3 regions of the Rossellomorea sp. y25 genome follow, and region 2 is predicted to be linked to each of the others. Evidence: predicted binding sites of a transcription regulator. Region 2 holds the regulator's gene; each other region holds the start of a gene.

Region 1 (6,726 bases), 2.2 Mb from region 2:
CTCACAGCCTTTATTCATAAATTCCTTCAGCACATACAAGATGGTTACAGATGACATATTCCCATAGTTTTTCAAGACCTTCATTGATTCAGATGTCATGCTTTCATCCATTCCTAAAGCTTCCTGATAGGCTTCAATGACCTTCTTACCTCCTGGATGTGCCACAAAATGCTTAATATCTTCAAGGCTGATATCATTTGCATTGATAAATCCCTCAACATTCGGCCTGAGCCAATTCTTCACCAGTGTGGGAATATCTTTTGAAAACACTACATATAAACCGTTATTCTTTACCTCCCACCCCATTACATCCAGTGAATCCTCTAAGAGAGTCGATTGAGTGGCGAAAATGGATGGCAATGGGTGGGAAATCCCTTCAAGTAATGGGCTTTCATCACCACATACAACAGCACACGCAACGCCATCCGCAAAAAGAGACGTTCCAATTAAATTGCTCTTTGAGCGATCCCCATGCTGAAAGGTGAGTGAACAAAGTTCAATGGAAAGGACGAGAACATTTGCTTTCGGAAAAGCTAAACAGTACTCATAGGCCCGTGACAGCCCGCTTGCCCCCCCTGCACATCCCAATCCCCAAATCGGAATTCGTTTAACATGAGAAGAGAATGGCAGAAGATTCATAATTCTCGCTTCTAGACTTGGTGTTGCGAGGCCAGATGTTGAAATCGTAAAAATCGCATCAATGTCCTCCAGTGTAATCTGATGATTGGATAGGATTTTCTTAACAGCCTTGCTGCCTAATTCAACTGCGTGGTGAATGAATTCATCATTTTTTTCTTGAAAGGTATGCTCCCTAGAAAACCATTCGAGATCTTTTACGAAATAACGACTGTCTATTTCACCATTTTCAAACACGGTGAGAAGACGTCCGATATTCTTAAAGCTTGTCGAAAACAATTGTTTCGCAAATTCTGCCGCTTCTTTTTGTGTAATCTTCACAGGGGGAATCTCGGTTTCAACTGAGACAATTTTCGGCATATACGTACACTCCTTACACTTCCATGTAAGGGTAGCATTTCCAAAAAATCACAAAACATGTATTCAAGATTATGTATAGTCCTTCAAATCCATCTGAATATGCCTTCATTCGAAAAGAATACCATTGGTGATTATTGTGATTCGATAATCACTTTACCATATACAAAGAGCTAACCCGCAATAAGTTAGCTCTTTGTTGTACGGAAGTTCAAAAACCTTGAATCGTCATTCCACCGTCCACAAAAAGGGTTTGGCCTGTAACATAATTCGAAGCATCCGAGGAAAGGAAAACAGCAGGGCCTACAAGTTCCTCCAGTTCACCGATTCTCTTTAGGGGTGTTACGGCCAAAATATCGTTTACATATTCTTCGTTTTGCAATAGCTCTTTTGTTAGTGGCGTTTTAAAATACCAAGGTCCGATACTATTCACATTAATATTGTATTTTCCCCATTCCATGGCTAATACCTTCGTCATTTGAATCATGGCTGCTTTCGTTGAAGCGTACACAACCCCTGTACGTAAAGCAACTTGTCCAGCTACAGACGCTATGTTAATGATTTTCCCCTGATTCTTCTCCTTCATATGTTTACCTGCTTCCTGACTCATCATAAAAGCAGATTTCAAATTTGTATCCATGATCGTTTGCCATTCTTCATCCGTAACCTCAAGGGCGCTGGAACGAATATTCATTCCTGCATTATTAATTAAAATATCAATGGAACGTTTTTGATCTTCTATGTAAGCAATCGCTTTTTGAATCTCTTCCCGTGATGTCACATCCGTCGGGATTATATAAGCCCTTCTTCCCAGCTTTTCAATTTCACTGGCCGTTTCTTCCAGATCGCCCCTCGTCCTTGATAGCAGGACAACATCGGCTCCTGATTCTGCTAAACCTATACTGAGAGCTCGTCCAATTCCACGACCGGCACCAGAGACAACAGCCAGTTTATCTTTTAATGAAAATGAAGGTAAATACATCTTCACACCACCCTACCCATTATTTGAATCTTCTATATATTAACACAGTCATGTTGACTGCTAAAAGGTTTACGCTTTAACGAGTTTTCTTCTTGTCCCCCTGGTTCTGGACATGAATGTGGATTTTCGAATCTACATGAAGTTGACACTGAGGACAAACCGTTTTCTCGGAAAAGATCTGACAGCAATGCTTACAATAAAATTTTTCCACGAAATATCCTCCTCCCTCTTTATTTTCATTCCTATACTCTATGCATGTCGTTCCGACAAATGAACCGATTGAAAGACCTATTTATTTCTGACTTCACATTTATTTCACAATTTTTCACGTAACCTGTGACATTTATCACAGATTCATAAGGGTTTACACCTTTATGATAGTGATAACAAAATCAATCATCCAATGAATGGAAGGAATGAGATAAATGGCGAAACCGGAATTACATCAAAAAACCGAGGTTAAGGTCGAAGAGTCAACTTCATTAAAAGGAACTTTTACTTCGGTTCTGTTCCTAGGTGGTTTTTTAGTCCTTACTTGGCTAGGAGTATTCTTACTATTTTTAAATCGTTTTTAATTCTGAAGGAGTGGTTAACATGCACATGCATCGCTATGAAAAATGGTGGTTAACGTTAGGAACAGGGTCTCTTATCTTATTTTTAGTTATTTTAGGAATCAGTGCTTTTCATCAAGGACATCAACCTCCAAGCGCGAAAGCATACGTCAATCCCGAGCAAGTGGATAAAACCTCGCCCTTTAACGAGCCGGGATTAAAGAAGATAGAAGGGAAGGATTGGGATTACGAGTTAGTGTTTGTCGCATCAGCATTTCTCTACACGCCCGGGGAAATTGAAATACCTAAAGGATCTACACTTAAAATCATCGCCACAACAAAAGATGTTGTTCACGGATTTGAAGTGGCAGGAACAAACATTAATATGATGCTTGAACCTGGATTTGTTAGTGAATATACAACAACCCTTGACAAAACAGGAGAATTTCTCGTTGTATGTAATGAATATTGTGGGGTAGGTCACCACACAATGAAATCTATGATCAAGGTGGTGGACTAAAATGAAACGATTTGTGAGAATTGAGAAAAAAGATGCTACTTTGGCGATGGCACATATTTATGTTGGCTTTATTGCCTTGGCTCTAGGTGGATTGGCTGGATTATTACAAGTGTTGGTAAGGTCAGGCAAATTCATTTTGCCTGCAGGGATTGGCTATTACCAGGTCTTAACGGTTCACGGCGTATTATTGGGATTGGTATTAACCACTTTCTTTATCCTTGGATTCCAGCATGCTGCCATTTCCCGAACTTCCGGTACCTATTCTGGAAAATCGCGCTTGTTTGGCTGGTTAGGATTCTGGGTCATGCTTCTTGGTACAATCATGGCCGCTGTTATGATTCTATTAAATGAAGCAACTGTACTTTATACTTTCTATGCTCCCCTGCAGGCACACTGGATATTTTACTTAGGTTTGACTTTCGTCGTTGTTGGAAGCTGGTTAGGCGGGGCCGGCATGATCATCAAATATGTAAGCTGGCGAAAAGAAAACCCTGGACTACCAAGCCCTCTGTTAACATTCATGGCCATCATCAATACCGTCTTATGGATTGTCGCCACCATTGGTGTGGCAGGAACGGTTTTATTCCAGCTCCTTCCTTGGTCTCTTGGCCTCGTTGATCGAGTAGATGTGCTCGTAAGCAGAACATTATTCTGGTATTTCGGTCATCCCCTTGTATATTTTTGGCTGCTGCCTGCCTATATGGCATGGTATGTCATTATTCCAAAAATCATTGGCGGAAAAATATTTTCAGATTCGTTAGCCAGACTTTCATTTATTTTGTTCCTTCTATTCTCTATCCCGGTAGGTTTCCATCACCAATTAGTGGAACCTGGAATTGACGCATATTGGAAGTTTCTACAGGTTGTTCTTACCTTTATGGTTGTCATACCTTCCTTGATGACTGCATTTTCTCTTTTCGCTACCTTTGAAATGTACGGCAGATCCAAAGGAGCTACCGGATTGTTTGGATGGTTTAAGAAGTTACCATGGGGAGATGCACGCTTTACCGTACCCTTTATCGGCATGGTGGCCTTTATCCCTGCGGGAGCAGGTGGATTAATCAATGCATCTAACCAAATGAACCAGGTTGTTCATAATACCATTTGGGTTACGGGCCACTTCCACTTAACTTTGGCAACTTCCGTTGTGTTAACGTTTTTCGGTATTGCCTATTGGCTCGTACCTCATTTAACGGGACGCGTCTTAACGAAAGCAATGAACAAACTGGCGATCGTGCAAGCCATTGTTTGGTCTGTAGGAATGGGTATTATGTCAGGTGCCATGCATGCTGTCGGCCTACTGGGCGCGCCAAGACGATCTTCTTTTTCGACTTATGGGGATGCACCGCAAGCCCTTGCTTGGATTCCATATCAAGTCGCACAAGCGATCGGGGGAACGATTCTTTTTATCGGGATTATCCTGGTTCTATATATCTTTATCAATCTGGCATTCTTCGCACCTAAAGGAGAAGAAGAATTCCCGGTAGGTGAAAAAGCGGAAGCGGCCGAGAGAAGTCCAATGGTCCTTGAAAACTGGAGAATTTGGTTAACCATCTTAGCAGCTCTCATTCTTGTTGCCTACACCGTTCCATTCATCGACATGATTCAAAATGCACCACCTGCATCCAAGGGCTATCATTTGTGGTAAAAAGAAAAGCGGAGGCGGCTTGCTCTGGGGCGACAAGCATAAGACGAGTAACCCGGAAAGGCGCTCTTTGCCTTTTTGGGTTACTTGGCTTATGACCTCGAGCCCCAAGCCGCCGGAGCTCGACAATCAGAAAAGCGGAGGCGGCTTGCCCTGGGGCGACAAGCATAAGACGAGTAACCCGGAAAGGCGCTCTTTGCCTTTTTGGGTTACTTGGCTTATGACCTCGAGCCCCAAGCCGCCGGAGCTCGACAATCAGAAAAGCGGAGGCGGCTTGCCCTGGGGCGAAAAAATCAAAATGATATAAAGAAAAGAGGCTGCCACATAACGGCAGCCTCTTTTCTATTTCTCTTTAATTGGAACAAACAACTCTAATTTCCTTTTGTCTTCCGTTTCGTTGATTTCCCTGTCCTGAGACAAAAATTTCTCGACACTCAGTCTGGAGTTGTCTTTTTCATACCCATTTTCCTTAATCCAGTTAAAGATCGAAAAGTAGGCCTGCTCGACTTCCGTTGACAGCCCTTCATATAGAGCGTGAGCATAATCGCCTGCAGGGAGAGTTAGTTCCAATAACCCCGGTGGAAGCTTTTCCACACGATCAACCTCTACGGTACAATAATACGTAAAATCAGTCGCTCTGTCATGGAAAGGTGCGTATATGCATTCATCTCCATTGATGTGGTGAATGGATGGGATCATCTGTTGAAACTTGGTAAACAGTCTAGGAATCTCAGACCCTCTTCCATACGGTCCAGTCCACCCTATTCCTACCAGCAATTTATCCTCTAGCGATGCAACTTTAATTTCCATGATTTTGCCTCCATTGTATTCGTTAATTCAAGGAATATACCTTTGAATACTTCTCAGTTAAATACTCGGCCAAGTACTTTGCATTAAGCCCTTCTCCGGTAACTTCCCTGATGATTTCCAGCGGTTTCTTCATCTTGCCCCACTGATGGACGTTCTTGGTCAGCCATTCTCTGATGGGAGCAAGATTCCCCTCTTCCAACAGCTCTTCATAATGAGGAAGATCGTTTAACATGGCACGCTTAAACTGTGCCGCGTACATATATCCTAATGCGTATGACGGAAAGTAACCGAAGCTTCCACCGGCCCAATGAACGTCCTGGAGGACTCCTTCACCATTATGGGAAGGACGGATACCTAAGTACTCTTCATATTTCTGATTCCAGATTTCAGGAAGATCCTTCACGTCAATCTCATCATTAAATAATCCTTTTTCAATTTCATAGCGGATGATGATATGTAGAGCGTACGTTAATTCATCTGCTTCAATTCGAATTAACGAAGGTTTGGATTCATTAATCCCCCGATAGAAATCGTCCAGTTCCACAGAATCAAACTGTCCAGTTGAGTAATCCTTCAATAGCGAATAATTCTTCTTCCAGAAAGAATGATCTCTCCCTACAAAATTTTCATAAAACAGGGATTGAGACTCATGGATTCCCATGGACGTTCCCGTACATAGTGGTGTGCCCATCAAGTCCTTTGAAATGTTTTGTTCATAAAGGGCATGTCCACCTTCATGAATCGTTCCAAATACGGCTGTTCTCCAATCCTTCTCGTCATATTTAGTTGTTACCCTAACATCACCAGGATTTAAACCAATCGCAAACGGATGTACCGTTTCATCCAGTCTTCCAGAGTTGAAATCATATCCCATTTGTTCAAGGATCTTTAAGCTGAAATCCTTTTGCTTAGCCTTTGGAAAGTGTTTGAAAAGGAAATCGGTTTGTGGCTTATTTTTCGATTCAGAAATTTTATGTACAAGTGGAACAATTTGATCCCGAAGGTCGCCAAATACCTTATCTAACACTTCTATCGTTACACCTGGCTCATACATATCCAGTAGCGTATTATATTTGTTATCTTCGTAGCCCCAATAATCAATAAAGCGTTTCGTAAAGGATACAAGCTTTTCTAAATAAGGCTGAAACATGGTAAAATCCGCTTTTTCTTTCGCTTCTTCCCAGATTCCTTCAGCTTTAGACTGTAACACGACGTATTCCCTATA
Region 2 (6,726 bases):
CTTTTCCTTTGCGGAATCCGGTAGCACAATACCGCTTGCTGTTTTTTCTTCTGACTCAACTAGCTCGATAACGACGCGATCACCTAGTGGTTTTAACAAGTGAAACAACCTCCTTGAAATTATGTAAATGATATTTATTAGCACTCGCTTATTGTGAGTGCTAACACAACTATTATATTAATTAATTCGTTTTCATTTTGCAAGAGTCCTGCCTAAAATTTTTTTCGTCATATTTCTCTTTTTTTCACACCCTCCAATCCTATGCCTCCCCATATGCCTTTATTCTTAAATCAATGGAAGAGTGGCAATTCTTACAAACCCCTTAAATTTGAACACTTTCTCTTTTCTTAGTAGAATTGTACAGGAGTATGTTCAGGACGAATCCTATTCGTTCTTCATCTAACAGGTGTTAAAGGAGATCAAACGTTGAAAAAACATTTCGGATTTATCTTAATTGCCTATATTGTGATGCAGCTTTCCAGTGTTGTCGGGATACCCCTTTTATTTAAGATTGGTGTTGATGTCCTTGCGATTCCAGAGCAGACCGTACGAAATGTTGTTCCTGGATACTGGCTTGTGATTAGCTTTACATTAACTCTCCTCGTCGTCTGGGGCATTCTTAGAAAGAGCGAGACAAGCACCAACCTTGAACGGTCCGCTCCTATGAATGCAGGAAGTTCAATTGTGTGGGCTGTAGTCGGGATTTTCATGGCGTTCATCGCTCAATCCATCGCGATACAGATTGAGTATGCGTTAGGTATCCAAATGGGATCTGAAAATACGCAGATGATTATTGGGATTATTGAAAAGGTACCTCTATCGATGATGGTAGCTGCGATCATTGGCCCTATTTTAGAAGAGATTGTATTCAGAAAGATTATCTTCGGTGTTCTTTATGAAAAGATGAATTTCTTCTTCGCCGCGTTAATCAGCTCTGTTATATTCGCTCTCGCGCACTTTGAGCCTGAGCATGTGATCTTGTACTCTGCAATGGGCTTTACCTTTGCGTTCCTTTATGTCAAAACGAAGCGGATACTGGTTCCAATATTTGCTCACGTTGCCATGAATACAACGGTCGTTCTAATGCAATCTATCTATAAGGATGAAATTGAAAAAATGATGAACGAAGCTGAACAAATACAAGGATTTATTGGAGGATTATTTCTATGAGGAGATCACCACTATTTTCAGGCGTGATTTATCTCCTTCTCGGTGTGCTCTTCACATACTTTGCTGTGCAAAATGTACAGGATGATGGTTGGGGATTTTTCACTTATATGCTCGTCTTTCTGGCAACCCTTGATTTTGGTTCCGGGTTGCGGATGGTGATGCTGCATTTCAAGATCAAAAAGAAAATAGAGAATAAAAAATAAGGATTGATCTTTTGATCAATCCTTATTTATATCCTCGAACTGTTCCATTTCAAGCTTTTGTTCTGCTTCTAAAACCTTCTTATATCCGATCTTAGAGATCCAAATGCTGATTTCATAAAGAAGGAGCAAAGGAACGGTTACCATTAAATGCGAGACGATGTCCGGCGGTGTGATGAAAGCGGCTATGACTAACAATATGAAGTAAGCCACTTTTCTCATTTGTGCCAATAACATCGGAGTAATAATCCCCAAACGTGTCAGAAACAGCATAATAACCGGCAGTTGAAATAGAAATCCAAATGGGATGGTTATTTGAAACAGGAAATGAAAGTATTCATTAATTCCAATCACTTGCTGGATATTCAGATTGGTTGATAAACCCATCATGAATTTCACGACATATGGAAACAAAATAAAATATGAAAATGACAATCCACCTAAGAAAAGAAGGACAGAAATAGGTATGTAACTGAGCGTTACCTTTCTCTCTTTCTCATATAAGCCTGGACTCACGAACGACCATACTTGAAATAGAATGATGGGTGATGTCATGATGATCGCAATAAACATGATCATTTCCATATAGATTTTGAGAGGGTCTGTAATCCGAAAGGCGTTCATGGTTAATTCTTTCGCTTCATCCGCGTGCTGCAAATATCGAATCAACGGCTCCGCAAGAAAAAAGCTTACAATTACCGCTAACAAGAAGAAAACGACTACAAACATGAGTCGTTTTTGCAATTCTCCTATATGTTCATAGACTGTCATGTCTCTTTGACTTTGACTCATGGCGTTCATCCTACCCTACTTAGCTTTTTTACTATTATCGTCCTCATCATCTGCTAAGCCCTTTGTTGCATTCTTAAACTCACGTAATGTATTCCCAGCTGCTTTTCCTAACTCAGGCAATTTCTTTGGTCCAAATATCAGTAAAGCAACAACCGTTATCAATACGATACTACCTGCACCTAACATAATGAGACACCTCCTCTTTTACCATTCTATCATAACGTAAATACGAATCATTTTCTATTCGGATATGATTCCATCTTGTGACATTTCCGTGTCATCCCCTGAATAATGCTTTAAGAAGTAGACCAGTGACTGAAGTTCAACTGCCAAATCAATATGATGGACGCGGATATGGTCCGGCACCGTCAATCTCGCAGGAGTGAAATTCAGGATCCCCTTAATATTAGAAGAAACCAATCGGTCTGTGATATTTTGAGCAGAAGATGCCGGAACTGTCAGAATGGCCACCTCAATATCATGCCCCTCAAGACTCTCTTCTAAATCATTTAAATGAAAAACGGGTACATCGCTGATTTGTGTCCCAACCTTTTTTTCATCCACTTCAAAAGCCATTTCAATCTTTGTATTATTATTCTTTATAAAATTATAATGAAGAAAAGCTGTACCGAGATTCCCTACACCTATCAGCACAACCTTCGTAATGGCATCCTGATCCAATGTCTTACGGAAAAAGGATAGAAGGTAATTGACATTATATCCATATCCCTTTTTACCCAACGCGCCAAAATAAGAAAAATCTCTGCGTATCGTGGCAGAATCAACCTTCACCGCTTCACTCAATTCTTTCGATGAAACCCTCTGCTTTCCCGATGAGTACAGATTCTTGATAAAGCGATAATATAGCGGAAGGCGCTTAGCCGTTGCCTGTGGAATTTTCGTTGTATCCTGGTTCATATTGTATTCCCCCACATCTATTCAAAACCTCTGATACCGCTTCCAAAATAGAAAGCAGACAGAATTTAAAACTCTACTACCCATCATACACTATATTTTATCCTAAGTGTACGAAGATTAATAGTCGATTTATTGCCGTTCCCCTCCCAAATACGGTACACTAGCACTATGAAATAGAGGTGAAACGTCATGATTCTATTACAAGTGAATCAACTAACGAAAAACTTTGGTGCCGATAATATCCTATCAAATATTAAGCTTGAAATACAGACAAGAGATCGCGTGGCTCTCGTCGGACGCAACGGGGCAGGAAAATCGACTCTTTTAAAAATAATTGCAGGTCATCTCTCTTATGATTCAGGAGATATCACGAAGCCAAAAGGGGTCTCCATTGGATACCTCGCGCAAAATACAGGCTTGGAATCTGAGCTTTCCATTTGGTCAGAAATGCTGACCGTATTCGAAGAATTACAAACTCAAGAAAAACAATTAAGAAAACTTGAGAAACAAATGGCCGATCCTTCTGTTTATGAGCAAGAAGATTTATACCAACGCGTATTAAAGGAATATGATGAACTTCAAGTACGTTTTAAAGATTCCGGCGGCTATCAATATGAAGCAGATATTCGTTCAGTCCTGCATGGATTGAACTTTGCCGACTTTGATTATGAAACGAAGATCTCTACTTTAAGCGGTGGCCAGAAAACCCGTCTGGCTCTTGGTAAGCTTCTATTGACCAAGCCTGACATCCTCATTCTGGATGAGCCTACCAACCATCTTGATATTGAGACTTTGTCGTGGCTTGAGACGTACCTTCAAAGCTATGAAGGAGCTGTCTTGATCGTTTCCCATGACCGCTACTTCTTGGATAGCGTCGTCAATCAAGTGTATGAAATTTCACGAAATCGAAGCAAAAAATACCTGGGTAACTACAGTAAATACCTTGAACAAAAAGCAGAAGACTACGAAAAGGATCTCAAGATGTTCGAGCGCCAGCAACAGGAGGTCGCGAAACTGGAAGACTTTATCCAGCGAAATATAGCCCGGGCTTCTACTACCAAGATGGCCCAAAGCCGCAGAAAAAAATTAGAACGAATGGATATAATGGACAGACCTCTGGGTGATGAGAAATCCGCCAACTTTGCTTTTCAAATTGATCGTCCAAGCGGAAATGATGTTCTTCACGTCCAAGATCTTACCATCGGATATGGAAAAGGCGAAAGAATTTCATCTCACATCGACTTCGCTGTTAAAAAAGGCGACAGCATCGCCCTTGTAGGTCCTAACGGTATTGGTAAGTCCACCCTATTGAAAACATTAGTGAATAAACTCCAACCACTTGACGGAGCAATTAAATTTGGATCAAATGTTTCGATTAGTTACTATGATCAAGAACAAGCTGAACTGTCTTCCAATAAGACCGTCTTAAACGAACTGTGGGACGAGTACCCAATGAAGATGGAAAAAGAAATCCGAACCGTACTCGGAAACTTCTTATTCTCAGGGGAAGATGTCTTAAAGCCGGTTTCAACACTTAGTGGCGGAGAGAAAGCCCGACTGGCACTGTCCAAGCTTATGATGGAAAAAGGGAATGTCCTCATCCTGGACGAGCCGACAAACCATCTTGACTTGGACAGTAAAGAAGTGTTGGAGAATGCCTTGATTGACTATCCAGGAACGATTCTCTTTGTGTCCCATGATCGTTATTTCATCAATCGCATCGCCACAAAGGTTGTTGAACTTTCCAGAAAGGGTTCAACAGAATATCTTGGCGATTATGATTATTATGTAGAGAAATTGCAACAGCAGGAAGAACTGGCCGCACTCGAGCGGATGGAACAAGGAGAGCCTGTTTCACAAGTCACTACTCAAAAGCAATCTCATAAAATCGATAAAGAAGCAAAAAAACTTGAGCGTCAACGAAAACGAAGAGTTGAAGAAATTGAAAACAAAATGGAAACTCTGGAAGAAAACATTCAAGAAAAAGAAGACCTCCTTTGCGACCCGGAGATCTTCCAAGATCATGAAAAAGTCCAAGACATCAATGAAGCACTGACAAAAGAAAAAGAAGAGCTTGAATCTCTATTGGAAGAATGGACAGAACTTGAAGAACTTCTTCAAGGAGAACAATAATCCACAGGGTTGGGGATAAGTATTCGATTAACTTGCTCCCCACCCTTTTCTTATTCCACATTATTATCCACATTCAAAATCCTAAACAATCGTTATTCACACAACTTTTCCACATTATCCACATTCAAACTCTTGGTTATCCACAGTCCATTCCAGAAAATAGGCTATTTATCCCAGGTCTTTTTCACATAGTGTACACAACTTATACAAAGTTATTAACAAATTATCCACAACCTGTTGATAAAACGTATGTTCGTTCTTTTTTTCTTTCATGCTACCTTATTTGGTATACGTTAACCACAAGATATTCACATTTTCCTCCGTCTATTAACGACATCGATTAACAGAGCTAAAAAGAGAAAAAAGCTTAAACGAAGTTAACGTTTAAGCTTTCACTATTAGAAATTCTCTATATCAAGCCCAGGATGTGCATTCATATCCATGCCGCCTCTTTTTCCTTGTTCGAATAAAACCGTTCCTGCCGCTGCAATCATAGCGGCATTATCTGTACAAAGAGATAACGGAGGGATGACCAGCTCGGCGTCCACTCCCTCAAACGCTTCTTGTAGAGCCGCACGCAACCCTTTATTTGCCGCTACACCTCCAGCTAGTAAAACCTGTTCGACTTGAAATTCCTTCACAGCTTTAATGGTCTTGGTTACTAACACGTCAATCACACTAGCCTGAAAACTGGCTGCCAGGTCTTGTGGATGAATGGTTACTCCTTTTTGCTTAGCATTGTGGAGCGTGTTAATAACCGCAGATTTCAATCCACTAAAGCTGAAATCAAAAGAACCTTCTTCCAGCCATGCCCTTGGCAAATCAAGGGTAGCTTCTCCTTCTTGAGCAAGCCGATCGATATGGGGTCCACCTGGATAAGGAAGACTCAATGTTCGAGCTACCTTATCATAGGCCTCCCCGGCAGCGTCGTCCCGTGTTTCTCCAATTACTTGAAACGAACCGTGCTCTTTCATTAACACAAGCTCCGTATGTCCCCCGGATACGACCAAAGAAAGGAGAGGAAACTTCATCTCTTTCACTAGTCGATTCGCATAGATATGCCCTGCAATATGATGGACACCCACTAAAGGTTTGTTGTGAGCAAAAGCAAGTGCCTTTGCTGCGTTTACCCCAATCAGAAGAGCACCTACTAAACCTGGACCTTCCGTCACGGCCACACAATCAATCTCCACCATCGTCATCCCGGCTTGTTGAAGTGCTTCCTCTAACACATACGTAACTTGCTCCACGTGATGACGAGAAGCAATTTCAGGTACCACTCCACCGAATCGCTTATGACTTTCAATCTGAGAGGAAACCACATTCGTCACAATCTCAGTTCCACTTTTTATGATTGCAACGGCTGTTTCATCACAGCTCGTCTCAATTCCCAATACAAACATATCTTTATTCATAAATTCACCCACATTACTAAAGCATCTTCTTGATTATCCGAATAATACCGCTTCCGAATTCCGCCATCTTGAAACCCAAGCTTTCTATATAAATGCTG
Region 3 (6,726 bases), 470 kb from region 2:
CCGGAGAAGAATAGGTCAGATTGTAAGAAAATCTGTCCGTCAGTGATGGAGATAACGTTTGTTGGAATGTAAGCGGAGATATCTCCTGCCTGTGTTTCAACGAAAGGTAATGCTGTGATGGAACCTCCACCTTTTGCATCACTTAATTTCGCAGCACGCTCAAGTAAACGAGAGTGTAAGTAGAATACGTCACCAGGGAAAGCTTCACGGCCTGGAGGACGACGTAATAATAATGAAAGCTCACGGTAAGCAGATGCTTGCTTAGAAAGATCATCATATACAACAAGAACGTGCTTGCCGCTATGCATGAATTCTTCACCCATTGTGATACCAGCGTATGGTGCTAAGAATAGCATTGGAGCTGGTGAAGCAGCTGATGCCGTTACAACGATTGTGTAATCAAGGGCACCGTGCTTACGAAGCGTTTCAACCGCATTACGTACAGTTGATTCTTTTTGTCCGATCGCAACATAGATACAGATCATGTCTTGACCTTTTTGATTTAGGATTGAATCGATCGCAACAGATGTTTTACCTGTTTGACGGTCTCCGATGATTAACTCACGTTGACCACGACCGATTGGAACTAGAGCGTCGATCGCTTTGATACCAGTTTGAAGTGGCTCGTGTACGGATTTACGATCCATTACACCAGGTGCCCCGCCTTCAATTGGACGTGTTTTCGTTGTCGCAATTGGACCTAATCCATCAACTGGTTGTCCAAGTGAGTTTACAACACGACCTACTAATTCCTGTCCTACTGGAACTTCCATGATACGTCCAGTACGACGAACCTCATCGCCTTCACGAATGTCTGTAAATGGTCCGAGAATGATAATACCTACGTTGTTTTCCTCTAAGTTCTGCGCCATACCCATGACACCGTTAGAAAATTCAACAAGCTCTCCAGCCATGACATTGTCGAGGCCATGAGCACGAGCGATACCGTCACCGATTTGGATAACTGTACCTACATCGCTTACTTTCATCTCAGACTGATAGTTTTCAATTTGCTTTTTTATCAGCGCGCTGATTTCTTCCGCCTTGATGCTCATGAATTTCACCCCTCATTTATACGAAAGTTAACGAACAAGTTCACGCTCAAGACGATCCAACTTGCCAGCAAGAGTTCCGTCATAAATACGGTTGCCGATACGGACCTTAAGTCCGCCAAGTATGTTCTCGTCTATCACATTCTCAATTCTTAATGATTGTTTACCAATTCTCTTAGCAAAAGAAGCTGAGATTGCTGTCTTCTCATCTTCTGTTAAAGCACGTACGGAATACACCTTTGCTTCTGCGATTCCTCTAGCTTCATTAGAAAGCTCGATGAATGCATCGACAACACCCACTACCTGATCTTCACGATGACGATCAGTCATAAGAAGCAGTGTATTCAATACCGGTACAGAAACAGAAGAGAACGCTTCTTTCAACATGTCTTTCTTCTTATCCGTCGAAAACTTCGGATTTTCCAAAAGAATGCTTAATTCTTTATTTTGGATAAAAACGGATTTCACTGCACGAAGCTCTTGTTCAATCGCTTCTAATTGATTCTGTTCTTTGGCAATATCGAAAAGAGCTAACGCATAGCGTTTTGCGACTGTAGAGTAGCTCATCGCTCTTCTCCTGCCTCTTTAATATAATCGTTGATCAGCTTCTGTTGATCTTGAACAGAAAGTTCTTTTTCAATCACTTTCGATGCAATCAGAACAGATAGTGAAGCAACCTGCTCGCGTAATGCTGCCATCGCTTGTTCTTTCTGCGTCTCGATTTCACGTTTCGCAGATTCTTTCAAGCGCTCAGATTCCTGACGAGCCGCGATGATGATTTGTTCACGTTGCTCATCGCCCTGCTTTTTAGAGTTCTCGATCATCGCTTGCGCTTCTTGACGAGCCTCTTTTAAAAGTTGACGCTGTTCTTCCAAGCTCTTATTTGCTTCTAGACGGCTTTGTTCAGCCGCTTCTATTTCGCCTGCAATATGATTCTCACGCTCTTGCATGATGCCCATCAAAGGACCCCAAGCAAACTTCTTCAATAACGCAAGAAGGATAAGGAACATAGCAAGCTGGAATACGATATCTCCACCTGTAAAGCCGCCACCAGCTCCAAGGACAAATGCGTTTGTAAGCACGCGGTTTCACTCCCTTCAAGAGTCAATGCCTTCATAAGAAAGCTGTACAATAACGGCAAATGCCGTACCATTCATAATCAAATGTTCTTAAGTACCAAACATAAAGGAATGGCGAAGGTTCTTATCGAATGATCTTCGCCATCTTGAACTTTAAACTGCTATTATTGACCCATTACGATGAATGCGATAACTACTGCGATGATAGGAATCGCCTCTACTAACGCAACCCCGATGAACATTGTAGTTTGAAGCATACCACGAGCTTCCGGTTGACGAGCCATACCTTCTACCGTACGTGAAACAATAAGACCGTTACCAATACCTGCACCTAGTGCTGCTAAACCGATTGCAATTGCTGCTGCTAAAAGACCCATTCTGAATTTCCTCCTTTAAATGTATGAAAAAATGTTTTGAGTAGTTTTGTTCAATTTTGAACAGGGTATATATTAATGGTCAAGGCTGACTTTGTGAGCCATATAAACCATCGTTAACATAACAAAAATAAATGATTGGATTGCGCCGACAAAGATTGAGAAACCTTGCCATACAATCGTTGGGATAATGGCACCCAGTAATCCGGCTGCTCCCATGTGTGCCAGGCTTCCTACCAGTAAAGTAAGCAGGATTTCCCCAGCGTAAATGTTACCGTAAAGACGAAGACCAAGCGTTAGTGTGTTGGCAAACTCTTCAATAATCTTCAGCGGGAATAAGAACGACATAGGTCTGAAGAAGTCTTTACCGTATTCACCGAAGCCCTTCATCTTGATTGCATAATAGTGTGTTAACACAACGACCATAACCGCCAGGGTCATAGTGATAACTGGATCCGCTGTTGGTGACTTCCACCATAATTCGTGGTCAATGACTACCGAGAACGGAAGCCCTAACATGTTTGATACGAAAATGTACATGAGTAAAGTAAGTCCAAGGAGATGGAAACGACCACCTGTTTTCCAATCCATATTACTTTTCACGATATTTTTGACAAAGTCCATGACCCATTCCATAAAGTTTTGCACTCCGGTCGGTTTCATGGCCAGTCTACGAGTTGACAGAACGGCGATGAGGAATACAACGGCACTTGCCACTGTGATCATCAGTACGTTCGCCAGGTTAAAAGTTAACCCTAGAAACTCGGCTGTAGGATTTTCATGATGCAATGAAATTCACCTCTCTTCCCCGCTATTTATGAGATTTAAGCTGCTGAATAAAATAATCTATCATAATGACAACATAAATTGTCATTAATCCAATAATGACGCTCAGGAGATGAAAGTGCTCAGGGTATTCCGTTGCAATGATCACTGCAAAGGCCGCACCTGCCATCCTTGAGAAGGTCCCTAAAGATCGAACCTTTTGACCAGCTTCTACTGCATCACCGAATCGCACGGTTCTCCTCATGATCAGCCAGTGACTAAACAGACTGATGCCTGTCCCCAAAATAAGCCCAAGGAAAATAGACTGATAGGAAGTGAAACCCCAACCGAGGACGTAAAGGGAAAGGAGGAAAAATATGTACTTACGATGCCTGTTAAACACTTGCTGAAGTTCTGGCATTTACATTAATCTCCCGAATTGAAATGTTGGACTGTACGGAGCATGGTGTAGATTCCTGTTGCGAGCCCAAGGAGTAGTCCAATAATTAAGAAAAGTGGTGTGGTGTTCCATATTCCATCTAACCATCTCCCGCCGAAGATCCCTATTAAAATAGAACCAACAAGCTGGGAAAGAATAGCAGAATACAAGACCATCGATTGATACGGGCGTCGATCATTTTGACGCATTTTTTTCATCTCCACACATGTGATTTAGTGGAAAATCATTAACACTGTACAAATGATGAAAAACCGTTTTCATACGGGTTCAACCCTTGTGAAAACCTTATCATTTTATACCCTTTGTAAGCATACAATAGGGCTTTATCTATGTCAATGCGTTCAAGTTAAAAAGTTCACAACCTATCCACGCGTTCCCAAATTGTTCACATTTTCAACACATTTACAGAAAAGCGGAGGCGGGTTGGTTAGAGGCGACAAGCACAAGGCGAACTTACCGGAAAGGCGCTTTTTGCCTTTTTGGTAAGTTTGGCTTATGACCTCGAGCCTCTTCCCGCTGGAGCTGGACACGTCGAAAAGCGGAGGGGGCTTGCCCTGGGGCGACAAGCATAAGGCGAGTCGACCGGAAAGGCGTTCTTTGCCTTTTTGGTCGGCTTGACTTATGACCTCGAGCCCCAAGCCCCCGCAGCTGGACATCTCGAAAAGCGGAGGCGGGTTGGTCAGGCCCGACAAGCACAACTGGGAAATCCCTAAAGGCGTTCTTTGCCTTTTGGGATTTTTCAGTTGTGACCTCGAGAGACTACCCGCCGGAGCTGAACATGCCGAAAAGCGGAGCCGACTGGTCAGGCCCATCAAGCATATCCAAGGATTCCCCGGAATGAAAAAGCCCAACAAACTTACCACTTTTCCCATCGATTGCTCACTTTATTAACAAATCCATAGGTTCTATCTCCACATGCCCCTCCATTATATAGAAAATTCTTTTTATGAGTAACCCTTGAATTTAATGTAAATACTTCCAATTAAATAACAATGGGGTTTGCCGGTTATATAAATAAGAAAGCCGGATTATCACGTGTTGATAATCCGGCTTTCTTATTTACTTCAAATTATTTTGTACCGTATAAACGATCTCCCGCGTCCCCTAAACCAGGAACGATGTATCCTTTTTCATTCAGCTTCTCATCAAGAGCAGCGATGAAGATATCAACGTCAGGATGCGCTTCCTTGATTGCGTCCACCCCTTCAGGACAGGCAACAAGGCACATGAACTTGATGCTTACCGCGCCGCGTTTCTTTAATGAGTTGATGGCTTCAACAGCAGATCCACCTGTTGCAAGCATCGGATCGACCAGGATGAAGTCACGCTCTTCCACATCACTTGGAAGCTTTACGTAATATTCAATCGGTTTAAGAGTCTCAGGGTCACGATATAAACCAACGTGTCCTACTTTTGCAGCCGGGATCAGTTTAAGAATTCCGTCAACCATTCCTAATCCTGCTCGCAGAATAGGAACGATCCCTAATTTTTTACCTGCAAGTGTTTTGGCCTTTGCGTTGCTTACCGGTGTTTCTACATCAATATCCTCTAACGGTAAATCGCGTGTGATTTCAAACGCCATTAGTGTCGCCACTTCATCAACAAGCTCACGAAATTCCTTCGTACCTGTTTGTTTATCACGAATAAACGTTAATTTGTGTTGGATTAACGGATGATCAAATACATATACTTTGCCCACTCGACTCTCTCCTTTAAGTTCGATTTATGTAAAAATAGTTTGTCCACTTCATTTACACCTCAGACTATTGTACATAAAAGACAATTTAAGAGCAACAAGAGATGGGAAGTGTAATGGAATCGTTAGAAATGATATGAGTGGCGAGGGAAAAGACGTGTAAGGTAGTGGAATCGATTGATTTTTTGGTTAATTATGTAAATCGGCTGGATTAATGCCAGAAACGGCCGGATTTTTTAAAAAAGCCGCTGGATTATTATCAAAATCGGCCGGATTTTAACGGAAAACGGCTGGATTATCGTAAATAACGGCCGGATTCCCATTTAAGTTGCTCCTCACACCCGGTATTTAGAACTTAAAACCGATGAATCATCTACTTTTCTATTAAAAAACCTCTCCACCAGGGAAGTCAGTCCCTAATGAAGAGGTCATCATCAATTATCTTTCTGGATATAATTCGAATTTGCTTGTCAGGTCGATGACGCGTTTGCGTGCTTCTTCCAATTTTGCCTCGTCTTCATGGTTCTTAAGAGTCAGTGCCATGATGGAAGCAATTTCGTCCATGTCCTCAAGCCCGAATCCTCTTGACGTAACAGCAGCTGTTCCGATACGGACACCGCTTGTAACGAATGGGCTTTCCGGATCGAATGGGATCGTGTTTTTGTTGACGGTGATGCCGATTTCATCCAGGACTTTCTCTGCGATTTTACCAGTCAGTCCAAGTGAACGCAGGTCGATCAGTAGTAGATGGTTGTCTGATCCACCGGATACAAGGTTGATTCCTTCTTTAACAAGTCCTTCACCTAAACGGTTGGCATTGTCGATGATGTTCTGTGCGTATTCTTTAAACGAATCCTTCAGAGCTTCACCGAATGCAACAGCTTTAGCTGAGATCACGTGCATAAGTGGTCCACCTTGAATGCCAGGGAAGATAGACTTGTCTATTTTCTTTGCAAATTCTTCTCTGCATAGGATCATTCCGCCACGAGGTCCGCGCAATGTTTTGTGAGTCGTTGTTGTCACGAAGTCTGCATAAGGAACCGGGTTCTGGTGAAGGCCAGCCGCTACAAGACCGGCGATGTGAGCCATATCCACCATTAAGTATGCTCCCACTTCGTCAGCGATTTCACGGAATTTTGCGAAATCGATCGCTCTTGGGTATGCACTTGCTCCAGCTACGATCAGCTTTGGCTTGTGCTCTAACGCTTTTTGTCTAACATCTTCGTAATTGATCAGGTGCTTTTCTTCATCCACACCATACTCTACGAAATTATATTGAATTCCACTGAAGTTGACGGCA

Evidence for each region. Region 2 encodes Rex, which represses fermentation and respiration genes when NADH is low (regulators of the CRP and FNR family bind a similar motif). Its sites were predicted from a motif close to TTGTGAAATATTTCACAA; they were not measured.
Region 1: AAEM60_RS13835 (cytochrome c oxidase subunit II) is a predicted target of Rex. The motif match lies at 2,310-2,327, and genes of this name have one in related genera.
Region 3: AAEM60_RS22075 (AtpZ/AtpI family protein) is a predicted target of Rex. The motif match lies at 4,074-4,091, and genes of this name have one in related genera.

What each region holds. Positions count from the first base shown of each region.
Region 1 is NZ_CP145886.1:2,741,642-2,748,367, forward strand. It holds gene AAEM60_RS13825 (3-oxoacyl-[acyl-carrier-protein] synthase III C-terminal domain-containing protein) at 1-996, opposite strand, end outside; gene AAEM60_RS13830 (glucose 1-dehydrogenase) at 1,205-1,975, opposite strand; gene AAEM60_RS13835 (cytochrome c oxidase subunit II) at 2,570-3,046, shown strand; gene AAEM60_RS13840 (b(o/a)3-type cytochrome-c oxidase subunit 1) at 3,048-4,694, shown strand; gene AAEM60_RS13845 (GyrI-like domain-containing protein) at 5,034-5,501, opposite strand; gene AAEM60_RS13850 (carboxypeptidase M32) at 5,524-6,726, opposite strand, start outside.
Region 2 is NZ_CP145886.1:264,049-270,774, reverse strand. It holds gene groES (co-chaperone GroES) at 1-99, opposite strand, end outside; gene AAEM60_RS01525 (CPBP family intramembrane glutamic endopeptidase) at 427-1,170, shown strand; gene AAEM60_RS01520 (YdiK family protein) at 1,167-1,373, shown strand; gene tatC (twin-arginine translocase subunit TatC) at 1,389-2,162, opposite strand; gene AAEM60_RS01510 (twin-arginine translocase TatA/TatE family subunit) at 2,178-2,348, opposite strand; gene AAEM60_RS01505 (redox-sensing transcriptional repressor Rex) at 2,403-3,080, opposite strand; gene AAEM60_RS01500 (ABC-F family ATP-binding cassette domain-containing protein) at 3,270-5,213, shown strand; gene tsaD (tRNA (adenosine(37)-N6)-threonylcarbamoyltransferase complex transferase subunit TsaD) at 5,612-6,628, opposite strand; gene rimI (ribosomal protein S18-alanine N-acetyltransferase) at 6,625-6,726, opposite strand, start outside.
Region 3 is NZ_CP145886.1:4,426,807-4,433,532, forward strand. It holds gene atpA (F0F1 ATP synthase subunit alpha) at 1-1,055, opposite strand, end outside; gene AAEM60_RS22050 (F0F1 ATP synthase subunit delta) at 1,083-1,619, opposite strand; gene AAEM60_RS22055 (F0F1 ATP synthase subunit B) at 1,616-2,134, opposite strand; gene atpE (F0F1 ATP synthase subunit C) at 2,296-2,508, opposite strand; gene atpB (F0F1 ATP synthase subunit A) at 2,581-3,294, opposite strand; gene AAEM60_RS22070 (ATP synthase subunit I) at 3,317-3,691, opposite strand; gene AAEM60_RS22075 (AtpZ/AtpI family protein) at 3,697-3,918, opposite strand; gene upp (uracil phosphoribosyltransferase) at 4,800-5,429, opposite strand; gene glyA (serine hydroxymethyltransferase) at 5,865-6,726, opposite strand, start outside.